DNA from 4 places in the Shewanella sp. 5S214 genome. Region 2 is predicted to be linked to each of the others. Evidence: predicted binding sites of a transcription regulator. Region 2 holds the regulator's gene; each other region holds the start of a gene.
The links. Region 2 encodes sigma-54, which starts transcription at its own class of promoters, with help from an activator protein. Its sites were predicted from a motif close to GTTGGCACGNNNNTNGNNT; they were not measured.

Region 1 (4,754 bases), on a different contig from region 2:
GTTTGGGCTGCACTCAGGAGCCGCGTTGGCTACGGTTGTAGGGGTATTAGTTGAAGTGCCGGTGATGTTATCGCTGGTGGCCATTATCAATCGGACTCAACATTGGTTTAACCATTAATTAAGTCAGTTTGTGAATTCGGCTTTGTGAATCAATTTATGAACATATTTTGAAGTTACTTTTTGGAGTTAACCATGCAAGCTCATCCTTATGATGTTTTAGCGTTAGATAATGGCGCCAAGCTGATTTTTACCCCGTGTCCTGGTACCAAAGATGAAGCATTAGCTGCGTCAGTTGCCACATTAAAGGCGGCGGGTGCAAAAATGCTAATCACTTTGATGTTTGATGACGAAATAGTGCGTAATAAAGCGGATAATTTACCCGAAGAATGTGCCTCACAGGCCATTACTTGGGTGCAATTGCCCATTGCTGACGATGCTGCGCCAGGGCAAGAGTTTGAAACTCAGTGGTTAGCCCATAAACTCCAGATTATTGAATTGCTGAATAACCGAAACGCTATCGCAGTGCATTGTAAAGGCGGTTCGGGCCGCACGGGATTAGTCATTGGTCTGATATTAGTAAGCTTAGGCTGGCCTAAAGATAAAGTGATTAATGCAGTGCAAACTCTGCGACCCAAGGCGCTGACTCATCCGGTTCAGCGTGAATATTTTGATGCATTTAATGGTTAGCATGTAGTGACTAACCTTTAACATTACCCTTAAAAATCAGAGCAAGCTTAGGACACCATCATGACAATAAAAATAGGCATTAACGGTTTTGGCCGTATGGGACGTTTATCAATGCGTGCGGCGTATGATTGGGACGATGTTGAAATTGTGCACATTAATGATCCCGCTGGCGATGCTGCTACCCTGGCGCACTTAATGACCTTTGATTCAGTTCATGGTCGTTGGCATCATGAAGCGACACATGATGGTGGTGCCATAGTGATTAACGGTAAAGCTATTCCTTGCAGTCGTAATGTGGTCACCCAAGACACTGATTGGTCAAAATGCGATGTAGTGATTGAAGCCTCCGGCAAGATAAAAACCAAAGCCTTGCTACAAGCTTACTTAGATCAAGGGGTCAAAAGAGTTGTAGTAACCGCGCCAGTAAAAGAAGACGGTGTGCTCAATATTGTGATGGGCGTAAATGAGCATTTATACGATAAAGCGATTCATCCAATCGTAACGGCAGCTTCTTGTACCACCAATTGTTTAGCGCCTGTGGTAAAAGTGATCCACGAAAAAATAGGCATTAAACATGGCTCGATGACCACTATTCATGACATTACTAACACCCAAACGATTTTAGATGCACCGCATCAAGATTTACGCCGCGCCCGTGCGTGTGGAATCAGTTTAATTCCAACCACCACCGGCTCTGCTACTGCCATTACTCATATTTTTCCTGAATTGAAAGGCAAGTTAAATGGCCATGCGATTCGGGTGCCGCTAGCCAATGCATCGCTTACCGATTGTGTGTTTGAAGTGGCCCGTGGCACAACGGCAGAAGAAGTAAACCAGCTTTTGAAGCAAGCTGCTGATAGCGAACTTAAGGGGATTATGGGTTATGAAGAGCGCCCATTAGTGTCGGTCGATTATAAAACCGATCCACGCTCAAGTATTATCGATGCCTTATCGACCATGGTGGTTAATGATACCCAAGTTAAGCTGTATGTGTGGTACGACAATGAGTGGGGTTACGCTAATCGCACCGCTGAGCTTGCGCGCAAAGTAGGTTTGGCGGACAAGGAATAAGCTAACATGGGGCTGTTAACTTTCAGTACATTGCCATCTCACATTAAGCAATATCTAATAATCACTGGTAATTATTGGGCATTTACCTTAACCGATGGTGCACTGCGTATGCTGGTGGTGCTGTATTTTCATCAGCTAGGTTACAGCCCGTTCAATATCGCGATGTTGTTTTTGTTTTATGAGATTTTTGGCGTAGTCACTAATCTTGTAGGTGGTTGGCTAGGGGCAAGGCTTGGCTTAAATAACACCATGAACATTGGCTTAGGGTTACAAATAGTTGCGCTAGCTATGTTGGCCGTACCAGCGGACATGTTGACCATAATGTATGTCATGGTTGCGCAAGCCTTGTCGGGTATTGCTAAAGACCTCAATAAAATGAGCGCCAAGAGTGCGATTAAAATGTTGGTGCCTAGTGATGCGCAGAGCAAGTTGTATCAATGGGTGGCTATTCTTACTGGCTCTAAAAATGCGTTAAAAGGACTGGGGTTCTTTTTAGGTGGCATTTTGCTCACGCTATTTGAATTTCGCGGTGCAGTGCTGTTGATGGCAGCCTTATTAGCTTGTGTGTGGGTGATGAGTCTATTGAGCTTAAAAGCGGATTTAGGCAAAGCGAAAAATAAACCTAAATTTATCGATATTTTTTCCAAAAGTCCGGCGATTAATTTGTTGTCGGCAGCGCGAATGTTTTTGTTTGGTGCTCGAGATGTATGGTTTGTGGTGGCGTTACCAGTGTTTTTAGCGGTGACATTTGAATGGGATCATTGGTGGGTGGGCGGTTTTATGGCGAGTTGGGTGATTGGCTACGGCATCGTCCAGTCATTTGCGCCTTATGTTACTGGTAAAAAACACGGCAAAGTACCAACAGGACGCGCAGCCTTTGTATGGGCTGGCTACTTATTACTTATTCCTGCTGCTATTGCTCTTGCGTTGCACTTTAACTTTTATATCCACGTGACATTAATTGCCGGATTAATGCTATTTGGCGCTGTGTTTGCCATTAACTCGTCACTGCACAGTTATCTGATTGTTAGTTATGCAGGTCATGATGGCGTGTCACTTGATGTGGGATTTTATTACATGGCCAACGCCATGGGACGTCTTATCGGCACCGTTCTTTCGGGGTTGGTGTATCAAATATACGGTTTAGAAGCTTGTTTGTGGATATCGAGTGGCTTTATAGCGCTAGCAACATTAATATCATTTAAGCTGCCGTATACGTTGTAATGCTTGGTGTTATTCTGGCGGCGCTTATGTTGACTCCTTTTCATTGCTCCTTTCGATACTGGTTCGCTAGTATCTGAAACTCTTACCGGAAACATCGGTAAAAAGTGCCTACAAGTCTGTGGCTCTTCCATCGCTCATTTTTCGATATTAAATTAAATCCTTTATAATCATGGTTTTAATTTTTTATTTACTGTTGGCACGATGTTGGCATTAGTAAAAACATAGTCGTTGTGTAAATGGTTAATTCTCAGATGGTTAGGTATGAGGTCGATATCAAAAGGATTAGCACATCACGCACCATACTGTAAATCGTACACCAAGGAGGTTTTTATGTTGGGCTGGACATTAATGTTTTTAGTTATAGCCGTTATAGCAGGACTATTGGGTTTTACTGGTATTGCTGGAGCCGCAGCAGGGATCGCCAAAATTATTTTCTTTATCTTTATTGTATTACTGGTGATTTCATTATTATCCAGTGCGATTAGAGGTAAAGGTCCCCGAGCATAGTAGGTAACCTGAGCTCTGAAGCCGAGTTAAGGTTAGCGACAAAACGTTATTCGATTACAACCATCATCTAGGAGATGAATATGAAATTATTAAAATTACTGACAATGGCAAGTTTAATGGTGTTTTTAACGGCTGGTTTATCAGCATGTTCAGACAATAAAGCTGAGAATGCTGGTGAGAAAGTGGATGAAATGATCCAAGATGCTGGTAATGCTGTTGAAGATGCATGTGAAGATGTAAAAGAAGGCATGAAGTCAGAAGATCCAGACTGTTAAATACAGTGCAATCTGATTAACTATTTAATCCGTTCAGAGCCGTTAGGTTATTAACGTAAAGTACATTGATGTCAAAGGTCACGACTTGTTTAGACTCATATAAGTCAATGTAAAATCTTAAGAGCGTGGCGCGAAGTGATTAGATAGTTATAGTGATAAGTATTGTCTTAAGCAGCACTCATGTGCTGCTTTTTTTAAAAAAGGAGGACCACAATGCTCACCCGTATCCATATTAAATATTATTATACCCTTGGTACGTTATTGGCTGCGTGCTTATGTGTGGCGCTTCCTTATGTGTTACTTAAGCTTGTTTTTGCGTGGCTTGCATTATCTTTAGGCTTGGTGAGTTCGGCGTATTGGTTTAATAGTGCAGGTATTTTCCGTAAACGCCAAGATGGCAGTATTCCTTGGTATATAGGTTGGAGCTTTATTCCGTTTTTATTGGGTTGCCAGCTATATAACGCCTGGGCGAGAAAAAATGACAAAGTTCCTGCAATACAAAAAATTGATAAGCAGCTGTATTTAGCCTGCCGGTTGTTTTCTGGCGATATTGACCGACTAAAGCATGAGAAAATTGATGCTATTTTAGATGTTACTGCAGAATTTGACGCATTAGAGTGGACTCTGGTTGATGAAAATATTGCCTATTTAAATATTCCGGTATTGGATCACAGCGTACCTAGCGTCGCACAGTTAAATCAAGCGATTAATTGGTTACATAACCAAGTCAGTAATGGCAAAAATGTCGTAGTACATTGTGCATTAGGTCGAGGGCGTTCGGTGTTAGTGCTAGCCGCTTACTTAGTGTGCCGTGAGCAAAATCGTAATGTTAATGATGTGCTGAAATCTATCAGTAGTATTCGTCAAACCGCGCGGTTAAATAAATGGCAGTTAGCGGCCGTCGAAAAAATGCATCGCCTGAATCAAATTCATATCCATAAACGCGCTTGGTTGATTGTGAACCCAGTGTCAGGTGGCGGTAAGTGGCAT
Region 2 (4,754 bases):
AGCGTTTGAGTAGCACTTTATCATTAGAATTCAAAAAGAAGCTAATAATTTCAGTGTCATGTTCAAGTAAGGCAAGTTGATCTTGAAGGACTTTACCTTGCTCGGCAATGTTGCGTACATCAACACTAATTGCCACTAGATCGTTATTACCTTTGAGCTGAGCCAGTAATATGCCAATCAGTGGTAAAGGCAAATTATCAACACAATAATACCCTAGATCTTCTAATACTCTTAGAGCAACAGATTTTCCTGAGCCTGAACGTCCCGATACTATGACAAGTTTCATGCAGTAATAACCCGATAAAGTTCTGTTGAGTCGTGAGTTTTACGAAGCTGTTTCAATATTTGCTTATCGCTTAATTTTTGAGCCACGCTTGATAGCGTGCTTAAATGCTGTTGGCACTGATCTGCAGGTACTAACAAAGCAAATAAAATATCCACGGGCTGTTTATCGATTGCATCAAAGGCAATGGCTTCTTCACATTTAATAAATATTGCGATCGGATGCTCTATGGTCGTTAATCTACCATGAGGTATCGCAATGCCATTTCCTATACCTGTGCTACCCATTTTCTCTCTCGCTAATAGGCTTTCAAAAACCTCTTGCGAAGATAGGGGTGGGTACTGGGCAGCGACTAAATTGCTGATGAGTTCCAGTACTTTTTTCTTACTGCCCGGTGTGGCACAGGTAGTGCATTCCGGCTGCAGAATGGTACAAAGTTCCATCGTTAGTGTTTTGTATACTTCTCTTTGTGTTTAATTACCTGACGGTCGAGTTTATCGATCAGGGCGTCTATTGCAGCATACATATCAGTGCTTTCTGACATGGCAAAAATCTCTGCACCATTAAGGTTGATTTTAGCTTCTGCTTTTTGTTGTAATTTTTCTACATTGAGCACAACGTGTACATTATTGATCTGATCGAAGTGTCGTTCAAGCTTTGAAAATTTACCTTGAACGTATTCACGTAAAGATTCGGTAATGTCGATATTTCTACCTGTCATATTGATAAGCATAAAAATCCTCCGTTGCCTTGTAGGTTATAAACTCTTACGTTGGTTTGAGGGTGGAATGAGCATCGCTTCGCGGTATTTTGCAATCGTACGACGCGCAACGTTGATCCCCTGATCTGCCAGCAGTTGGGCCATTTTGCTGTCACTTAATGGCTTTTGCTGGTTTTCTGCCGCAACCAGTTTTTTGATAAAAGCACGAATAGCGGTAGATGAGCATTCTCCGCCATCGTCGGTGCTGACATGACTAGAGAAAAAGTACTTTAATTCAAATAGCCCACGTGGTGTGTGCATATATTTTTGAGTGGTAACCCGTGAAATAGTCGATTCATGCATTTCTACTGCTTCAGCAATATCATTGAGTACCATAGGTTTCATGGCTTCTTCACCATATTCAAAGAAACCTTGCTGAAATTGCACAATACAATTGGCGACTTTCAATAAGGTCTCATTGCGGCTTTCGATACTCTTGATGAACCATTTAGCTTCTTGTAAATGACCGCGAATAAATTGGCTATCGGCAGAGTTTTTACTGCTTCTAGCCATGGCTGCATATTGTTGATTAACGCCAATTTTAGGCATATTGTCCGGGTTTAACTCTACAACCCAACGGCCATTCTTCTTTAGTACGGTTACATCAGGAATAACATATTCGTCATCAATAGCGGTGACTAACAAGCCCGGGCGAGGGTTAAGTGACTGGATTAAGGTGATTGCGTCACGCAACTCGTTTTCTTTGAGCTTGGTTTTGCGCATCAATAATCTAAAATCGCGCCCAGCAATTAAATCTAAATAGTCTTTAATGAGCAGACGGGCATTGTCTATATGTGGGGTTGTGTCGGCATATTGGGCTAATTGAATGAATAAACATTCGCTTAAATCTCGTGCGGCAACACCAACGGGATCAAAGTGTTGAATACGTTTTAATACCGCTTCAACTTCATCTAGTTCAACACTTTCATCACCCATGGCTTCGAGAATATCTTCAGTGCTTTGGGTTAAATAGCCGCGTTCATCAATGGCATCAATGATCGCGGTAGCAATTGCTCGATCTGTGTCAGAAAATGGCGTGAGATTTTTTTGCCACTCTAAATGCTCATATAAGCCTTCAGTCGTTTCACCTTGGAATGGCATATCATCATCGCGCATGCTAGCACTGCCTGAACCTGACATTGGTGAGGCGGTGTACACTTCATCCCATGTGGTATCCATAGCTAAATCGTCCATGGTTTCTTTGGTCATGGATTCTGCTGTGTCGACTGTTGAGGTGTCTTTTTCTATATTGACCACGCTGTTGTCACTAAAGTCGGTGTCAGATTGGTCGCGACTTTCTTTTACTGAGTCTTTTGCTTGAGAAAACTCATCTTCTATTTCAAGCAATGGGTTTGAGTCCAATGCTTGTTGGATTTCTTGCTGTAGCTCCAATGACGATAATTGCAGTAAGCGGATCGCTTGCTGCAATTGAGGGGTCATGGTTAAGTGTTGACCCATTTTGAGTTGGAGTGACGCTTTCATTTACCGCTTATCCCTAGATGATTTCCATAAAAATGACAATCTCGAAAACTGTAATCGATTGTCACATACATCAATGACATTTAACGCTATTTAGATATCGTTCAATGAAATGAGTTAGATAGACTAAAAGGCCAGTAAAGTAACTATAGCTTGAATTGTTCACCTAAGTACACAGCCCGAACTTGTTGATTACTCAATATCTCATCAGGTGTGCCTTCGGCAATTAAATTGCCCTGGCTGACAATATAAGCGCGCTCACAGACGTCTAAGGTTTCACGTACGTTATGATCGGTAATTAATACCCCTAAGCCGCGGTTTTTAAGCTGTTGAATGATTTTTTTTATGTCGATGACAGAAATAGGGTCAACCCCCGCAAAAGGCTCATCGAGCAAAATAAATTTAGGATTAGCGGCCAGCGCGCGCGCTATCTCTACTCGACGACGTTCCCCACCAGACAACGACATGCCTTGGCTGTCGCGAATATGGGTGATATGGAATTCTTCTAATAAATGCTCTACTTGCTCAATCCGTTGGTCGGTAGTGAGTTCTTTACGAGTCTGCAATACGGCCATAATATTGTCGTATACGGTCAGTTTGCGAAAAATACTGGCTTCTTGCGGCAAGTAACCAATCCCTTTGCGAGCTCTAAGATGCATTGGGTCGGCGGTTAAATCGTCATCATCAATTAAGATCCGACCTTTATCGCTTTGCACTAAGCCGACAACCATATAAAACGTGGTTGTTTTACCTGCACCATTGGGGCCTAAAAGACCGACAATTTGGCCTGTTTTAACGGTTAAACTCACATCTTTAACAACCTGACGAGTTTTATAGCTTTTAGCTAAATTTTCAGCCGTTAGGGTTATTTGGGTCATGGTTTGATCTGCTTTTTAACAGGAATTTCAGGGAGCTTTTGCTTTGGTGCAGTCTCGTCTTGGAAATTCTCAGGTTGAATAATAGTAATAACGCGATCTTTCCCTGTACCAGTACTTTCAGCAATCAGCTCTTGAGCGTTAATGTTGTACTTAATACGGTTACCAGTTACTTGGCTACCAGATTGATCCAGTTTGGCATTACCTGTCAATGTCAGTGTAGTGGTAGCAAGATCATAGCTTATTTCGTTGGCACTGGCGGTACCAATTTGACCGTCGTCTAACTCTTGTGAAAACGTTGCAGGGTTACCTATAGCGATGAGTTTTTTACTGGTGCTATTTTCGGGAGTAAACGCCCGTAACTCATCAGCATTAATGTTAATAGTGCCTTGAGTAACGGTAACAGGACCATTAAAAACAATTTGATTATTTTTAATGTCAGCAGACTGGCTTACTGAGGCAATTTTCAACTCTTGTTGAAGATCACCTTGTTTCGCTATGGTAGGTAAACTCAGCAGGCAAAATATGCTGCCAAATAACATAACATTGGCGTGAGTGTTGAGGCGATTAATGTGGCTCATATGTTCCTTCTACCTGGCTGAGTAGCGATAATTTTTGCGAATTCAAGTCAGCATGTAGACCTAAACCTTGAATAATAAACCCTTTACCTTTGATGTACACCATCTCTTGTGAGGTGCCGATCATAGTGGTTAAATCCACCGAAACAGCTTGGGTACTGAGTGACTGCAGGGGTTCTTCTATATTAATGGCATCAATAATAACATTATTTTCTAATATGACTTGGCTGGTATTTTTATTCAATTGGCCTCTATCTGCGCTTAATTGCCATTGCGCTTGGCCGTTTTCAGGGTAAATGAGGTAAACAGGTTTAGTAAAGTGAGTAATGTCACTTGAGGCGTAATGCTCCATGTGTTCGGCACTGACTCGACTAGCAATTAAACCGAGTTTATTAAATTCTGTGGTGCGTAGGTTATCTGCTACAAAGTCGGGACGTTCAATACCTCGAACTTTCACAGCATCCATTTCACTGCGTTTTATTTGCGCTTGCCAGTAGAGGAAAAAAGCAAGTCCAAAAAAAGCCACAATACCTAGAGTGATTCTATTCATATACTCATACCATGAGCACAGGCAAATTTATCTTGGCTTAAAAGCAGTAAATCAGTGAGTTCTCGTAACGCGCCATGGCCACCATTAAGAGAGGTGGTCATATGGCAATGTTGCTTAACAAATGGGTGCCCGTCACCGACACACACGGCAAGACCAACTGCTTTCATAACCGGGAGATCTACCATATCATCGCCAATATAAGCGACTTCGTCTGCGCTGACATTATACA
Region 3 (4,754 bases), on a different contig from region 2:
ACTAATTGCAGCTCTGTTTTAACCGTTTCTGGCCGCGGGATTTTCTCACTGATTTTTAATGCTAAGTTATCGCGTGATTTACCCATTTTACAGCGGTAAGTTGGTAAGCCCTCTATTCGCATCATAATATGTTCAGGCAAATCAATCGGAATAATATCACCCGCTTTAAATCCCATCACATCACGTAAAGTCACTTCATGCTCAACCACATTGACATCAAAACCAACTTGCACGTCCATGATCTCATCACGTAATGCTTGCGACCAGCGCATATCGGTATCTTGTTTATCACTTTGAACACCGGCATCGAGTAATTCACGTATTGGTTCAATCATTGAATACGGCATAGTGATGTGGAAGTCTCCCCCCCCACCGTCGACTTCGATGTGGAATGAGTTAATCACCACCACTTCAGTTGGACTGACAATGTTGGCCATGGCAGGGTTCACTTCAGAATCGAGGTATTCAAACTCCACGTCCATTACCGGCGCCCATGCTTCTTTGTAATCTTCAAAAATAATTTTAAGCAGTAACTGGACTATTCGGCGTTCTGTTGGAGTAAATTCACGACCTTCAATTTTGGCATGAAAACGGCCATCACCACCAAAGAAGTTGTCGACGAGAATAAAGACTAGTCTTGCTTCCATGGTAATTAACGCTGTGCCTTTTAGTGGACTAAAACGCACCATATTTAAACTCGTTGGAACAAATAGCGTATGTACATACTCACCAAACTTAAGCATTTGTACGCCATTAATTGACACTTCTGCAGCGCGACGCATCATGTTAAACATACTGATGCGTAAATGCCGAGCAAATCGCTCATTGACGATTTCAAGCGTTGGCATACGACCGCGCACAATACGATCTTGAGATGAGAAATCATACGATCGTGCATCAGCACTATCTTCTACAATCTCATCATCATCATCGTCATCGACACCATGTAATAGCGCATCAATCTCATCTTGGCTTAATAAATCACTCACATCATCGCCTTAGCAGTTAACGCTTTTAGTTATTGCATGACAAAACCAGTAAACAGGACTTTCTCTACCACTTTAGTTCCTGTTATTGGTTGCAGCGTATTCTGAACATTGAGTAAGGCTAACTGGCGCAGCTCGTCTTTACCGGCTTGGGTACTAAGCTTTTGCACATCAGCAGCACTAAAGGTCGTTAATAACGCATCTTCAATTAAAGGAATATGTTTTTGGGTCAATACACTATTACTTTCACCACGCACCATTAATTGGACTTTTATTTCAACTAAACGAGCACGGTCAGCGCCAGGTAAATTAAATAAAAAAGGTCTTGGCATACCGACATACTCTGCTTCAGAACTGACTATCGGCGCAGCGGGATCGGCAGATGCATCACCACTGACGTCGGTAGCGGCAGGCTCGTCCGAGCCCATAAAAAACCACAATCCGCCGCCAATAAGCAAAACTAATACTAAACCAATGCCACCAAAGATGAATAGTTTCTTGCTTTTTTTACCGGTGTTAGGGGTGTCGTTTAACTCTAATTCTTGTTCAGGCATTATGGTTCCTAATCAACATTGTGATTAACATTATAACTTAACTGAATAACTCGTTATTCTTGAAAAGATATATTAATGCTATAGGTTACCTGCTTAAGCATAATAATCTATAGCAGAATGTAAACTCCTTGATGGATTTGTCATCAAGCTAGGCTCTTGTGCTGAAATTTCATCCAATTGCGTATCTCCAGCAGCATGTTCACCAGATTGTCCTTGCTGATCACGCCCGCCATCGCCTTGAGAAACCTGACTGTCTGTTAGTTGTAATCCTTCTTGGGCAAGCATATCGCGTAATCGAGGCATTGCTTGCTCAACAATATCACGGGTTTGCGACTGAGCAACATGAAACTGTACTTGGGTTTGATCACCATGAATTTGAATTTTAACGGTTAAATGCCCAAGTTCCGGCGGATCTAAACGAATTTCAGCTTGCTGAATACCATTACTGACCATAGTAATTAACTGCTGCTTCATGACCGGAGAAAAGCGCTGGATCATCTCTTGCATTTGCGCACCATGATCGCCTTGCGGTTTCAACGATAACTGAAATTGTGGTACATCACTTTTATGTATCGGAGTAAAACTACTCTGATTTTGTAAAGCCTTAGTGTCGGTATCACCGATATCATTCACTGCGTCTAAACCCAAGTTAGCCGAATTTATATTGGCTGACAGTTCTCCTGATGCACGCTTGGTCGCTAGGGAATCTAGGACCACAGAAAAATCAGCTTTCGCCAGCATTTTAGCATTATCAGTATCTGATTGAATATTGGCATCAATACCAGTGCTATCACCTAAAATCGTCTTAGGGTCGGCAGATATCGCTGAAGAAGATGCAAGAGTGGCGCTAGCCTCCAAAAAAACGGTGCGGTCTAATTTAACAACCGCAGAATTAAGACCCGCAGAGCCAGTTTGGCCTGGAACGGTGACACTGGCGGCAATTGATTTATCAATTTGGTTTTGTTCTTCAGATCTAAGGATACTTTTTGGGGAATCGTCACTACTGTCCATATCTGCAGACACCATCGCTAGAATGGATTCATCAACAACAGGCGCTTGTAAATTAAAGTCACTAATTAACTCGCTTAAGCCCTTAATGTCTAGTGCTTGTAAATCATTTTCAGATAAATTGGCAAATGCCATTAAGCTGGATATATCTTCAGGGCTAAGCTGAGAAAGAGCTTCTTTGGTAGAAAGAGAGTCAGCGGGTAAATCAATAGCATCAGTGAATAGCGCCCCCATCTCTGACTGACTATCGCTATTCAGCTCATCAATAATACTGCTGTCAGGGTCGATCAAAGATATCGCGTCAAAACCAATATCTAATGTATCCACATGCGGCAATTCATTTCCGCCAGAGGAATGACGTTTATTTAATGCATCGGCCATATTAAGCTGAGCAAAAATCAATTCAATATCAGCATTTTCTTCAGTAGATAAATCAAGGTCATTGGCAGCATCGACTTGATCCACTTCAGCGTCTAACGATACAGGTGCACTATTGGCGTTAGGCCGCGAAGCAAGTTCGGATTCACTCGCTTGATTAAAAGCAGACAAGAATGATGTATTTTCAACACCTTGCATGTTTCCTTTTGTACTAAGATCAGCAGATTTACTGCTATTTCCAAGTAAGATATTGCTCATCTGCTGCATAATCAGCTCCACTCAATCAAACAAAGTTAGGTCATTATCGTCTAACAAACAGCTATCAAATTACCTCGATGAATCATATGTCGATATTAGGTAATATCAATAGAGTCATTACAAACCTCATCATGAGGTTTCCACTGTCGCTTCGCTGACGATTTCTATTCCAATGTAAACTTAAATTTATATTAAGCAATTTAAGTGCCAATAAATATTAGTTAATAAAGTTTAGATAATAAATAGAGTTTGAACACGAACCAATCAAAGGGATTGCGGTAAAACGAATGTTAGATTTGGAGGCTATGACTTAATTGATTTTTGACGGTAATATTGTTGCATAGCAAACTCATCTGACATTTTTTGTTCACGTTTTGCTTCTACGACCATAGCCTTTTTGGCTTTCTGAGCGAGTAACATTTCTACCGCTTTGCGTTTTTGTTGTTTTTCTTGCCAGTGAACTTGACGGTAACCCACTTGTTTTTCGGCATCTTTAACCGCTGCTACTTGTTGGGTAATAGCACTATCAACTTGACGAATAAACTGATGAAACTGATGGTACTGATTAGCACGTAATGTCGTGCCCGTGTGCCCTTCCATCTGCTTCATGTAATCTAAACGGTAATTGTTTAGCGCATCGAGCTGCCCTTGGCGTTTTTGTTTTTCAAATTGAGCCGACTTGAGCTGCAATGCCGCTTGTTCCTCGGCAGCAGTCGCTAGCTTCAATACCGTTAATAATGGGTCTGTGCGAGTCATCTAGGTTATCCCTGACATTGAGCGGCAATTTGAGTCAACATCACTCGGCTTTCTTCAAATGAGACAGGTTCTTTAAACCCTTGACGTAAAAAAGCATTCATTGCAGGTTGTAAACGTATCGCATTATCAATCCGAGGATCACTGCCTTGTGAGTACGCGCCAATTGAAATCAGGTCACGATTTTGCTGATACAAAGAATACATCTGTTTGACTTTACGCATCGCCTCTAAGTGTTCTCCACTTATCACCATTGGCGCAACGCGGCTAATTGATGCTTCCACATCAATCGCGGGATAATGACCCGAATCGGCAAGTTGACGAGATAGCACAATATGGCCGTCTAAAATCGCTCGAGAAGCATCTGCAATCGGATCTTGCTGATCATCACCTTCGGTCAACACAGTATAAAAAGCCGTAATAGAACCTTGTCCAGCTCCGCCATTACCGGCGCGCTCAACCAAACGGGGTAACTTAGCAAACACAGAGGGTGGATAGCCTTTGGTTGCTGGCGGTTCTCCTACCGCAAGCGCCACTTCACGTTGCGCTTGTGCATAACGTGTCAAGCTGTCCATTAACAATAAAACATCGTAGCCTAAATCACGAAAATATTCGGCTATACGAGTCGATGTTTCACAGGCACGTAAACGCATTAATGGCGAAGTATCTGCCGGTGCAGCCACTACAACCGAGCGGGCACGACCTTCTTTACCTAAAATTTCTTCAATAAATTCTTTAACTTCGCGGCCACGCTCGCCGACTAATCCCACCACAATAATGTCGGCTTTAGAACCTCGAGTCATCATGCCTAGGAGCA
Region 4 (4,754 bases), on a different contig from region 2:
CATTTAGTGCCGATTGTTTAGAAACCTTAGAAGAAATTAAGGGCGAAAATCGTCACGTATTTGAAGATGCTGGTGGCAAAAACTTTAGATACATCGAATGTCTAAACGATAATGATGATCATATCAATATGATGGCAAACCTTGTTAAACCTTTTCTATAATTATAGGGCGTGACTCCGTCACTGCTAGGGCGCTTCGCTTCTAGGGCGGACTGCGTCCTGCTAGGGACAGCTTCGCTGCTAAGATCCTTGGCCGCTATGCGGCTAGGCTGTTGCGTACCTAGGCTTTTAGCTTTATATCCTCGCCTCTGCTTTTATGATTTGTTAAACTCAAATAAAGTTTTATTGCTAAAGAAATAATATGAGAATAGATTCTAATATCGCATTAGTTTATAGCACTGATAAAGGTCGTATTGAACAACCTAAACCGCAAGTTGAAGTACCAAGCGGTGATGGTATCGTGCGGATCCACAAAGACAGTAAAGGCCGAAAAGGTAAAGGCGTTAGTGTGATCAAAGGGCTCGAGTTAGATGAAAAAGCCTTAAAAGAGTTAGCGCAAAAACTGAAGAAACAATGTGGCTGCGGTGGTACAGTGAAAGACTTCTGCATTGAGGTACAAACCGACAATCGCGAACAAATAAAATCCATATTAGAGAAGTTGAATTTCACCGTGAAATTGGCGGGTGGATAATACTAGGGCTTGTTGGTCTGTGGTGGTCAATATTTATTCGAACCCTTCGGGCAATCTTTTTAGCGGCTTTATACTGCGTTATTGCTTGTTGATCTAGTATAACTTCATCAACAAGTTCTGCCTTGTATGACATGGCTACAAATCGCGGTAAAAATCATCTGGAAAGACCAACAAGCCCAAGGCTAACGCACTATTGGGGAGAGAATATGGATAGCTTAAAAGACCACTTTTTAATTGCCATGCCATCGTTAGATGATACATTTTTCGAACGCTCAGTGATCTACATTTGCGAGCATGATCAAAAGGGGGCGATGGGCATCATTGTTAACCGTCCAATAGGTTTGGAGATTGAAGAGCTGCTTGAGCAAATGGAGCTGTATTTATCGCCTGAGTTTTTATTCTCCCTCGACAGCCAAGTACTCATTGGCGGCCCAGTTGCTCCAGAGCGAGGTTTTGTATTGCATACGCCGCAAAAACATTGGCTCAATAGTACTGAAATCAGTGAGGAGACAATGCTAACATCTTCGCGAGATATATTGGCCTCGATTGGCTCAGACAAATCCCCAGAAAATTTTGTGGTTGCGCTTGGTTACGCGGGTTGGAGTAAAAATCAACTGGAACAAGAAATTGCCGACAATACCTGGTTAACGATCAAAGCTTCGGCCGAGTTATTATTTAACGTAGAACCTGAACAAATGTGGCAGTCGGCCACCCAACAACTCGGTTTCGATATTTGGCAAATGTCGAGTCAAATAGGCCATGCTTAACAATAGTTCGCTGCGCTTCTAGGGCGGACTATGTCCTGCTAGGGGGCAGCTGCGCTGCTAAGATTTATAGAATCTAGCCGCGAAGCGTCCTAGCAGCGTAGCGCTCTAGGCTGTTACTTTTAAAGCGTCCTCTAAAGATTCAAACAAAGAGATACACATGCAACCACAAACCGTTTTAGGCTTCGACTATGGCACCAAAAGTATCGGTGTCGCTATCGGTCAAGCCATCACTGCCAGTGCCACGCCTTTATTATCGATTAAAGCGGTTGATGGCATCCCTAATTGGGATGATATCGACAAATTATTGAAAGAATGGCAACCTGATCTTGTGGTTGTTGGCTTGCCATTAAATATGGACGGCACTGAGCAAGAGATGACTCAACGAGCCCGAAAATTTGCTAATCGAATTAATGGTCGATTTGGTGTCAAGATTGCCACCCAAGATGAACGCCTAACCACTGCAGATGCTAAAGCGCGCTTATTCGAATTAGGTGGTTTTAAAGCATTAACCAAAGGCCAAGTGGATGCCGTGTCAGCGGTGTTAATTATCGAAAGTTATTTCGAAAACCAATTCTAAGTTAATGCCCAGATGCTAGTGTCGCTTCGCTGCTAGGTCGTGACTGTGTCACTGCTAGTGTCGCTTCGCTGCTAGTGTCGCTTCGCTGCTAGGTCGTGACTGTGTCACTGCTAGGGTCGCTTCGCTGCTAGGACGTGACTTCGTCACTGCTAGAGTCGCTGCGCTGCTAGGATTTTATAGGATCTAGCAGCGTAGCGCTCTAGCATCTAGGCTCTACAGCTTTTTATCACTTCATTTGCCCTGAAATGGTGCAGTTTTTATTCATCGTTGCACATATCTTCTTATCCTGTTCAATAATTCTTTTTATCTCACCTTTATTTTTAAAATAATAAAATCAACTATATCAATGATTAAAGTCTATTTGTTCTATTAAGGTGCAAACTTATTACGTTTGGCACATATCCTGAATCTATCTTAAGTAAATCGGATTAGATTAAGCGCGATAATGACTCATTCGCTATATTTATTACTTGTATAGCACTTAGCCGCGTAGCGTTCCTAGCAGTGACGAAGTCACGCCCTAGTGCCTAGAACCTAGCACCTCGCAGCGCAGCGATCTAGCAGGACGCAGTCCGCTCTATGCTTAGTTTCGTTCAATGATTGAAAAGGACAGGATATGACAACACGACCACTTATCTTTACTGACATAGATGGCACTTTACTTGATCATTTTGACTACAGCTTTAGCCATGCAATTGAAGTGATTGAAGCATTGAATGAACGGAAAATTCCGATTATTGCCAATACTAGTAAAACCTTTGCCGAAATGGAAAAGCTGCAACAAACCATTGGTTTTAATTCACCGTTTATTTCAGAAAATGGTGCGGCAATATATATTCCTATTGGTTACTTTGACCAACAACCACAAGACACATTTACCCAAGGATATTACTGGGTAAAAGAGTTTTGTCAGCCGCGAAAATACTGGCTTGATTTGTTAACACAACATGCGCAAGCATTTAACGATGACTTTATTGGTTTTTCATCTCTATCAGTTGAAGCATTATGTGAGATCACCGATTTATCGCCAGATAATGCCAGGTTGGCTTTGATTAGGAATTATGCCGAGCCAGTACTTTGGCAAGGCAGTGAAACCAATAAACAAGCCTTTATTGAATTAATGACCCGTGTTGGTGCACATACCCTACAAGGTGGACGCTTTCTTCATGTTGGCGGCGATACTGATAAAGGCAAAGCGATGCAATGGTTAGCGGATGTCTATTCTCAGCAATATAACACTCCCGTGACCACCATTGCACTCGGTGACAGTGGTAATGACAACGCCATGCTCGAAGCCGCTGATCTGGCAATCCAAATCAAATCCCCCGTTCATGAGTTTCCTTCATTAGCGACTAAAAATCCCAGTATCAAAAGTAGTGAATTTGGCCCTAAAGGTTGGGCTGAATGCATTAAGCAAACTCTGCTGTCGTCATCGGCTGAATCACCTGTAAAGCAACTATCATTAGGAGGGGCGTAATATGGCCGATTTTTACCAAAATGGCATTGTCACCACAATGCATAATTTAACCCGACGTAGCCTTGAAGAGCTGGAGCAAGATTTAATAACGTTTTCAAAAACACGTCCGTTAGGACTCATTTTGCCATCCTTGTATTCAGAGCTAGAAGGTGATGCCCTTAAAGATATCGTCAGTAAATTAAAACAGGTGCCGTATTTATCCGAAATCGTCATTGGCTTAGATAGAGCCGATCTTAAGCAGTACAAACACGCGTTAAGCTTTTTTGGTGAATTACCACAGCATCACCGCATTTTGTGGAATGATGGCCCACGCTTACAAGCGCTGGATGCAAAATTACAGGCATTAGGATTAGCCCCCAAAGAGTTGGGTAAAGGTCGTAATGTATGGTACTGCATGGGCTATATTTTGGCTTCAGGCAAAACGGAATCGGTTGCGTTGCATGATTGCGATATTGTCACTTACGAAAAGTCGTTGCTGGCTCGTTTACTTTATCCTGTAGCCAATCCACAGTTTCATTACGAGTTTAGTAAAGGCTATTACGCGCGAATTTCGAATGGGCAAATTAATGGTCGAGTGTCACGCTTATTAGTTACGCCGTTGATTAAAGCACTTAAAAAAGTGGTCGGTTATAACGAATATTTAGAATACATGGACAGTTTTCGTTATCCATTAGCGGGTGAGTTTTCATTTAGACGAGACGTGCTCAATGACCTGCGTATTCCAAGCGATTGGGGCTTAGAAATTGGTGTGCTATCAGAAATGCAGCGTAATTATTCCCATAACCGCATTTGTCAGGTCGATATTGCTGACAATTACGATCATAAACATCAAGACTTATCATTAGATAATGAAGAAGCCGGTTTGTCTAAAATGTCGATTGATATCACCAAAGCCTTTTTCCGTAAACTGGCGACGCAAGGGCATACTTTCAGCAATGAATCGTTTCGAACCGTCAAGGCGACGTATTACCGTATTGCACTCGATTATGTCGAAACCTACCATAACGATGCCATCATGAATGGCTTGACCACGGACATTCATTTAGAAGAAAAAGCGGTAGAAATGTTTGCCCAAAATATCGTTACAGCAGGGCAACGCTTTTTAGATAATCCAATGGAAACTCCGTTTATGCCAACCTGGAGCCGAGTGGTGAGTGCTATGCCCGATGTACTTGAACAACTTAAAGACGCAGTTGAAGCCGACAACGCTGAGTTTAGTTAACGTAAACGATTAACGATTAAC

Region 1: the regulator sigma-54 is predicted to act here: its motif matches at 3,175-3,193, upstream of ACED29_RS16505 (DUF1328 family protein).
Region 3: the regulator sigma-54 is predicted to act here: its motif matches at 3,378-3,396, upstream of ACED29_RS04900 (flagellar hook-length control protein FliK).
Region 4: the regulator sigma-54 is predicted to act here: its motif matches at 2,425-2,443, upstream of ACED29_RS09380 (HAD-IIB family hydrolase).

The regions. Positions count from the first base shown of each region.
Region 1 covers NZ_JBGOOV010000027.1:10,049-14,802, forward strand. Annotated here, with positions in the region: gene arsB (ACR3 family arsenite efflux transporter) at 1-118, shown strand, start outside; gene ACED29_RS16490 (tyrosine-protein phosphatase) at 193-687, shown strand; gene ACED29_RS16495 (ArsJ-associated glyceraldehyde-3-phosphate dehydrogenase) at 748-1,758, shown strand; gene arsJ (organoarsenical effux MFS transporter ArsJ) at 1,765-2,982, shown strand; gene ACED29_RS16505 (DUF1328 family protein) at 3,313-3,489, shown strand; gene ACED29_RS16510 (hypothetical protein) at 3,570-3,764, shown strand; gene ACED29_RS16515 (diacylglycerol kinase family protein) at 3,978-4,754, shown strand, end outside.
Region 2 covers NZ_JBGOOV010000016.1:49,460-54,213, forward strand. Annotated here, with positions in the region: gene rapZ (RNase adapter RapZ) at 1-286, opposite strand, end outside; gene ptsN (PTS IIA-like nitrogen regulatory protein PtsN) at 283-726, opposite strand; gene hpf (ribosome hibernation promoting factor) at 729-1,016, opposite strand; gene ACED29_RS12090 (RNA polymerase factor sigma-54) at 1,041-2,525, opposite strand; gene lptB (LPS export ABC transporter ATP-binding protein) at 2,669-3,400, opposite strand; gene lptA (lipopolysaccharide transport periplasmic protein LptA) at 3,397-3,978, opposite strand; gene lptC (LPS export ABC transporter periplasmic protein LptC) at 3,965-4,525, opposite strand; gene kdsC (3-deoxy-manno-octulosonate-8-phosphatase KdsC) at 4,522-4,754, opposite strand, start outside.
Region 3 covers NZ_JBGOOV010000005.1:102,851-107,604, reverse strand. Annotated here, with positions in the region: gene fliM (flagellar motor switch protein FliM) at 1-989, opposite strand, end outside; gene fliL (flagellar basal body-associated protein FliL) at 1,019-1,543, opposite strand; gene ACED29_RS04900 (flagellar hook-length control protein FliK) at 1,634-3,193, opposite strand; gene fliJ (flagellar export protein FliJ) at 3,488-3,940, opposite strand; gene fliI (flagellar protein export ATPase FliI) at 3,946-4,754, opposite strand, start outside.
Region 4 covers NZ_JBGOOV010000011.1:42,070-46,823, forward strand. Annotated here, with positions in the region: gene hemH (ferrochelatase) at 1-161, shown strand, start outside; gene yciH (stress response translation initiation inhibitor YciH) at 361-690, shown strand; gene ACED29_RS09370 (YqgE/AlgH family protein) at 897-1,457, shown strand; gene ruvX (Holliday junction resolvase RuvX) at 1,615-2,034, shown strand; gene ACED29_RS09380 (HAD-IIB family hydrolase) at 2,651-3,511, shown strand; gene ACED29_RS09385 (glycosyl transferase) at 3,513-4,733, shown strand.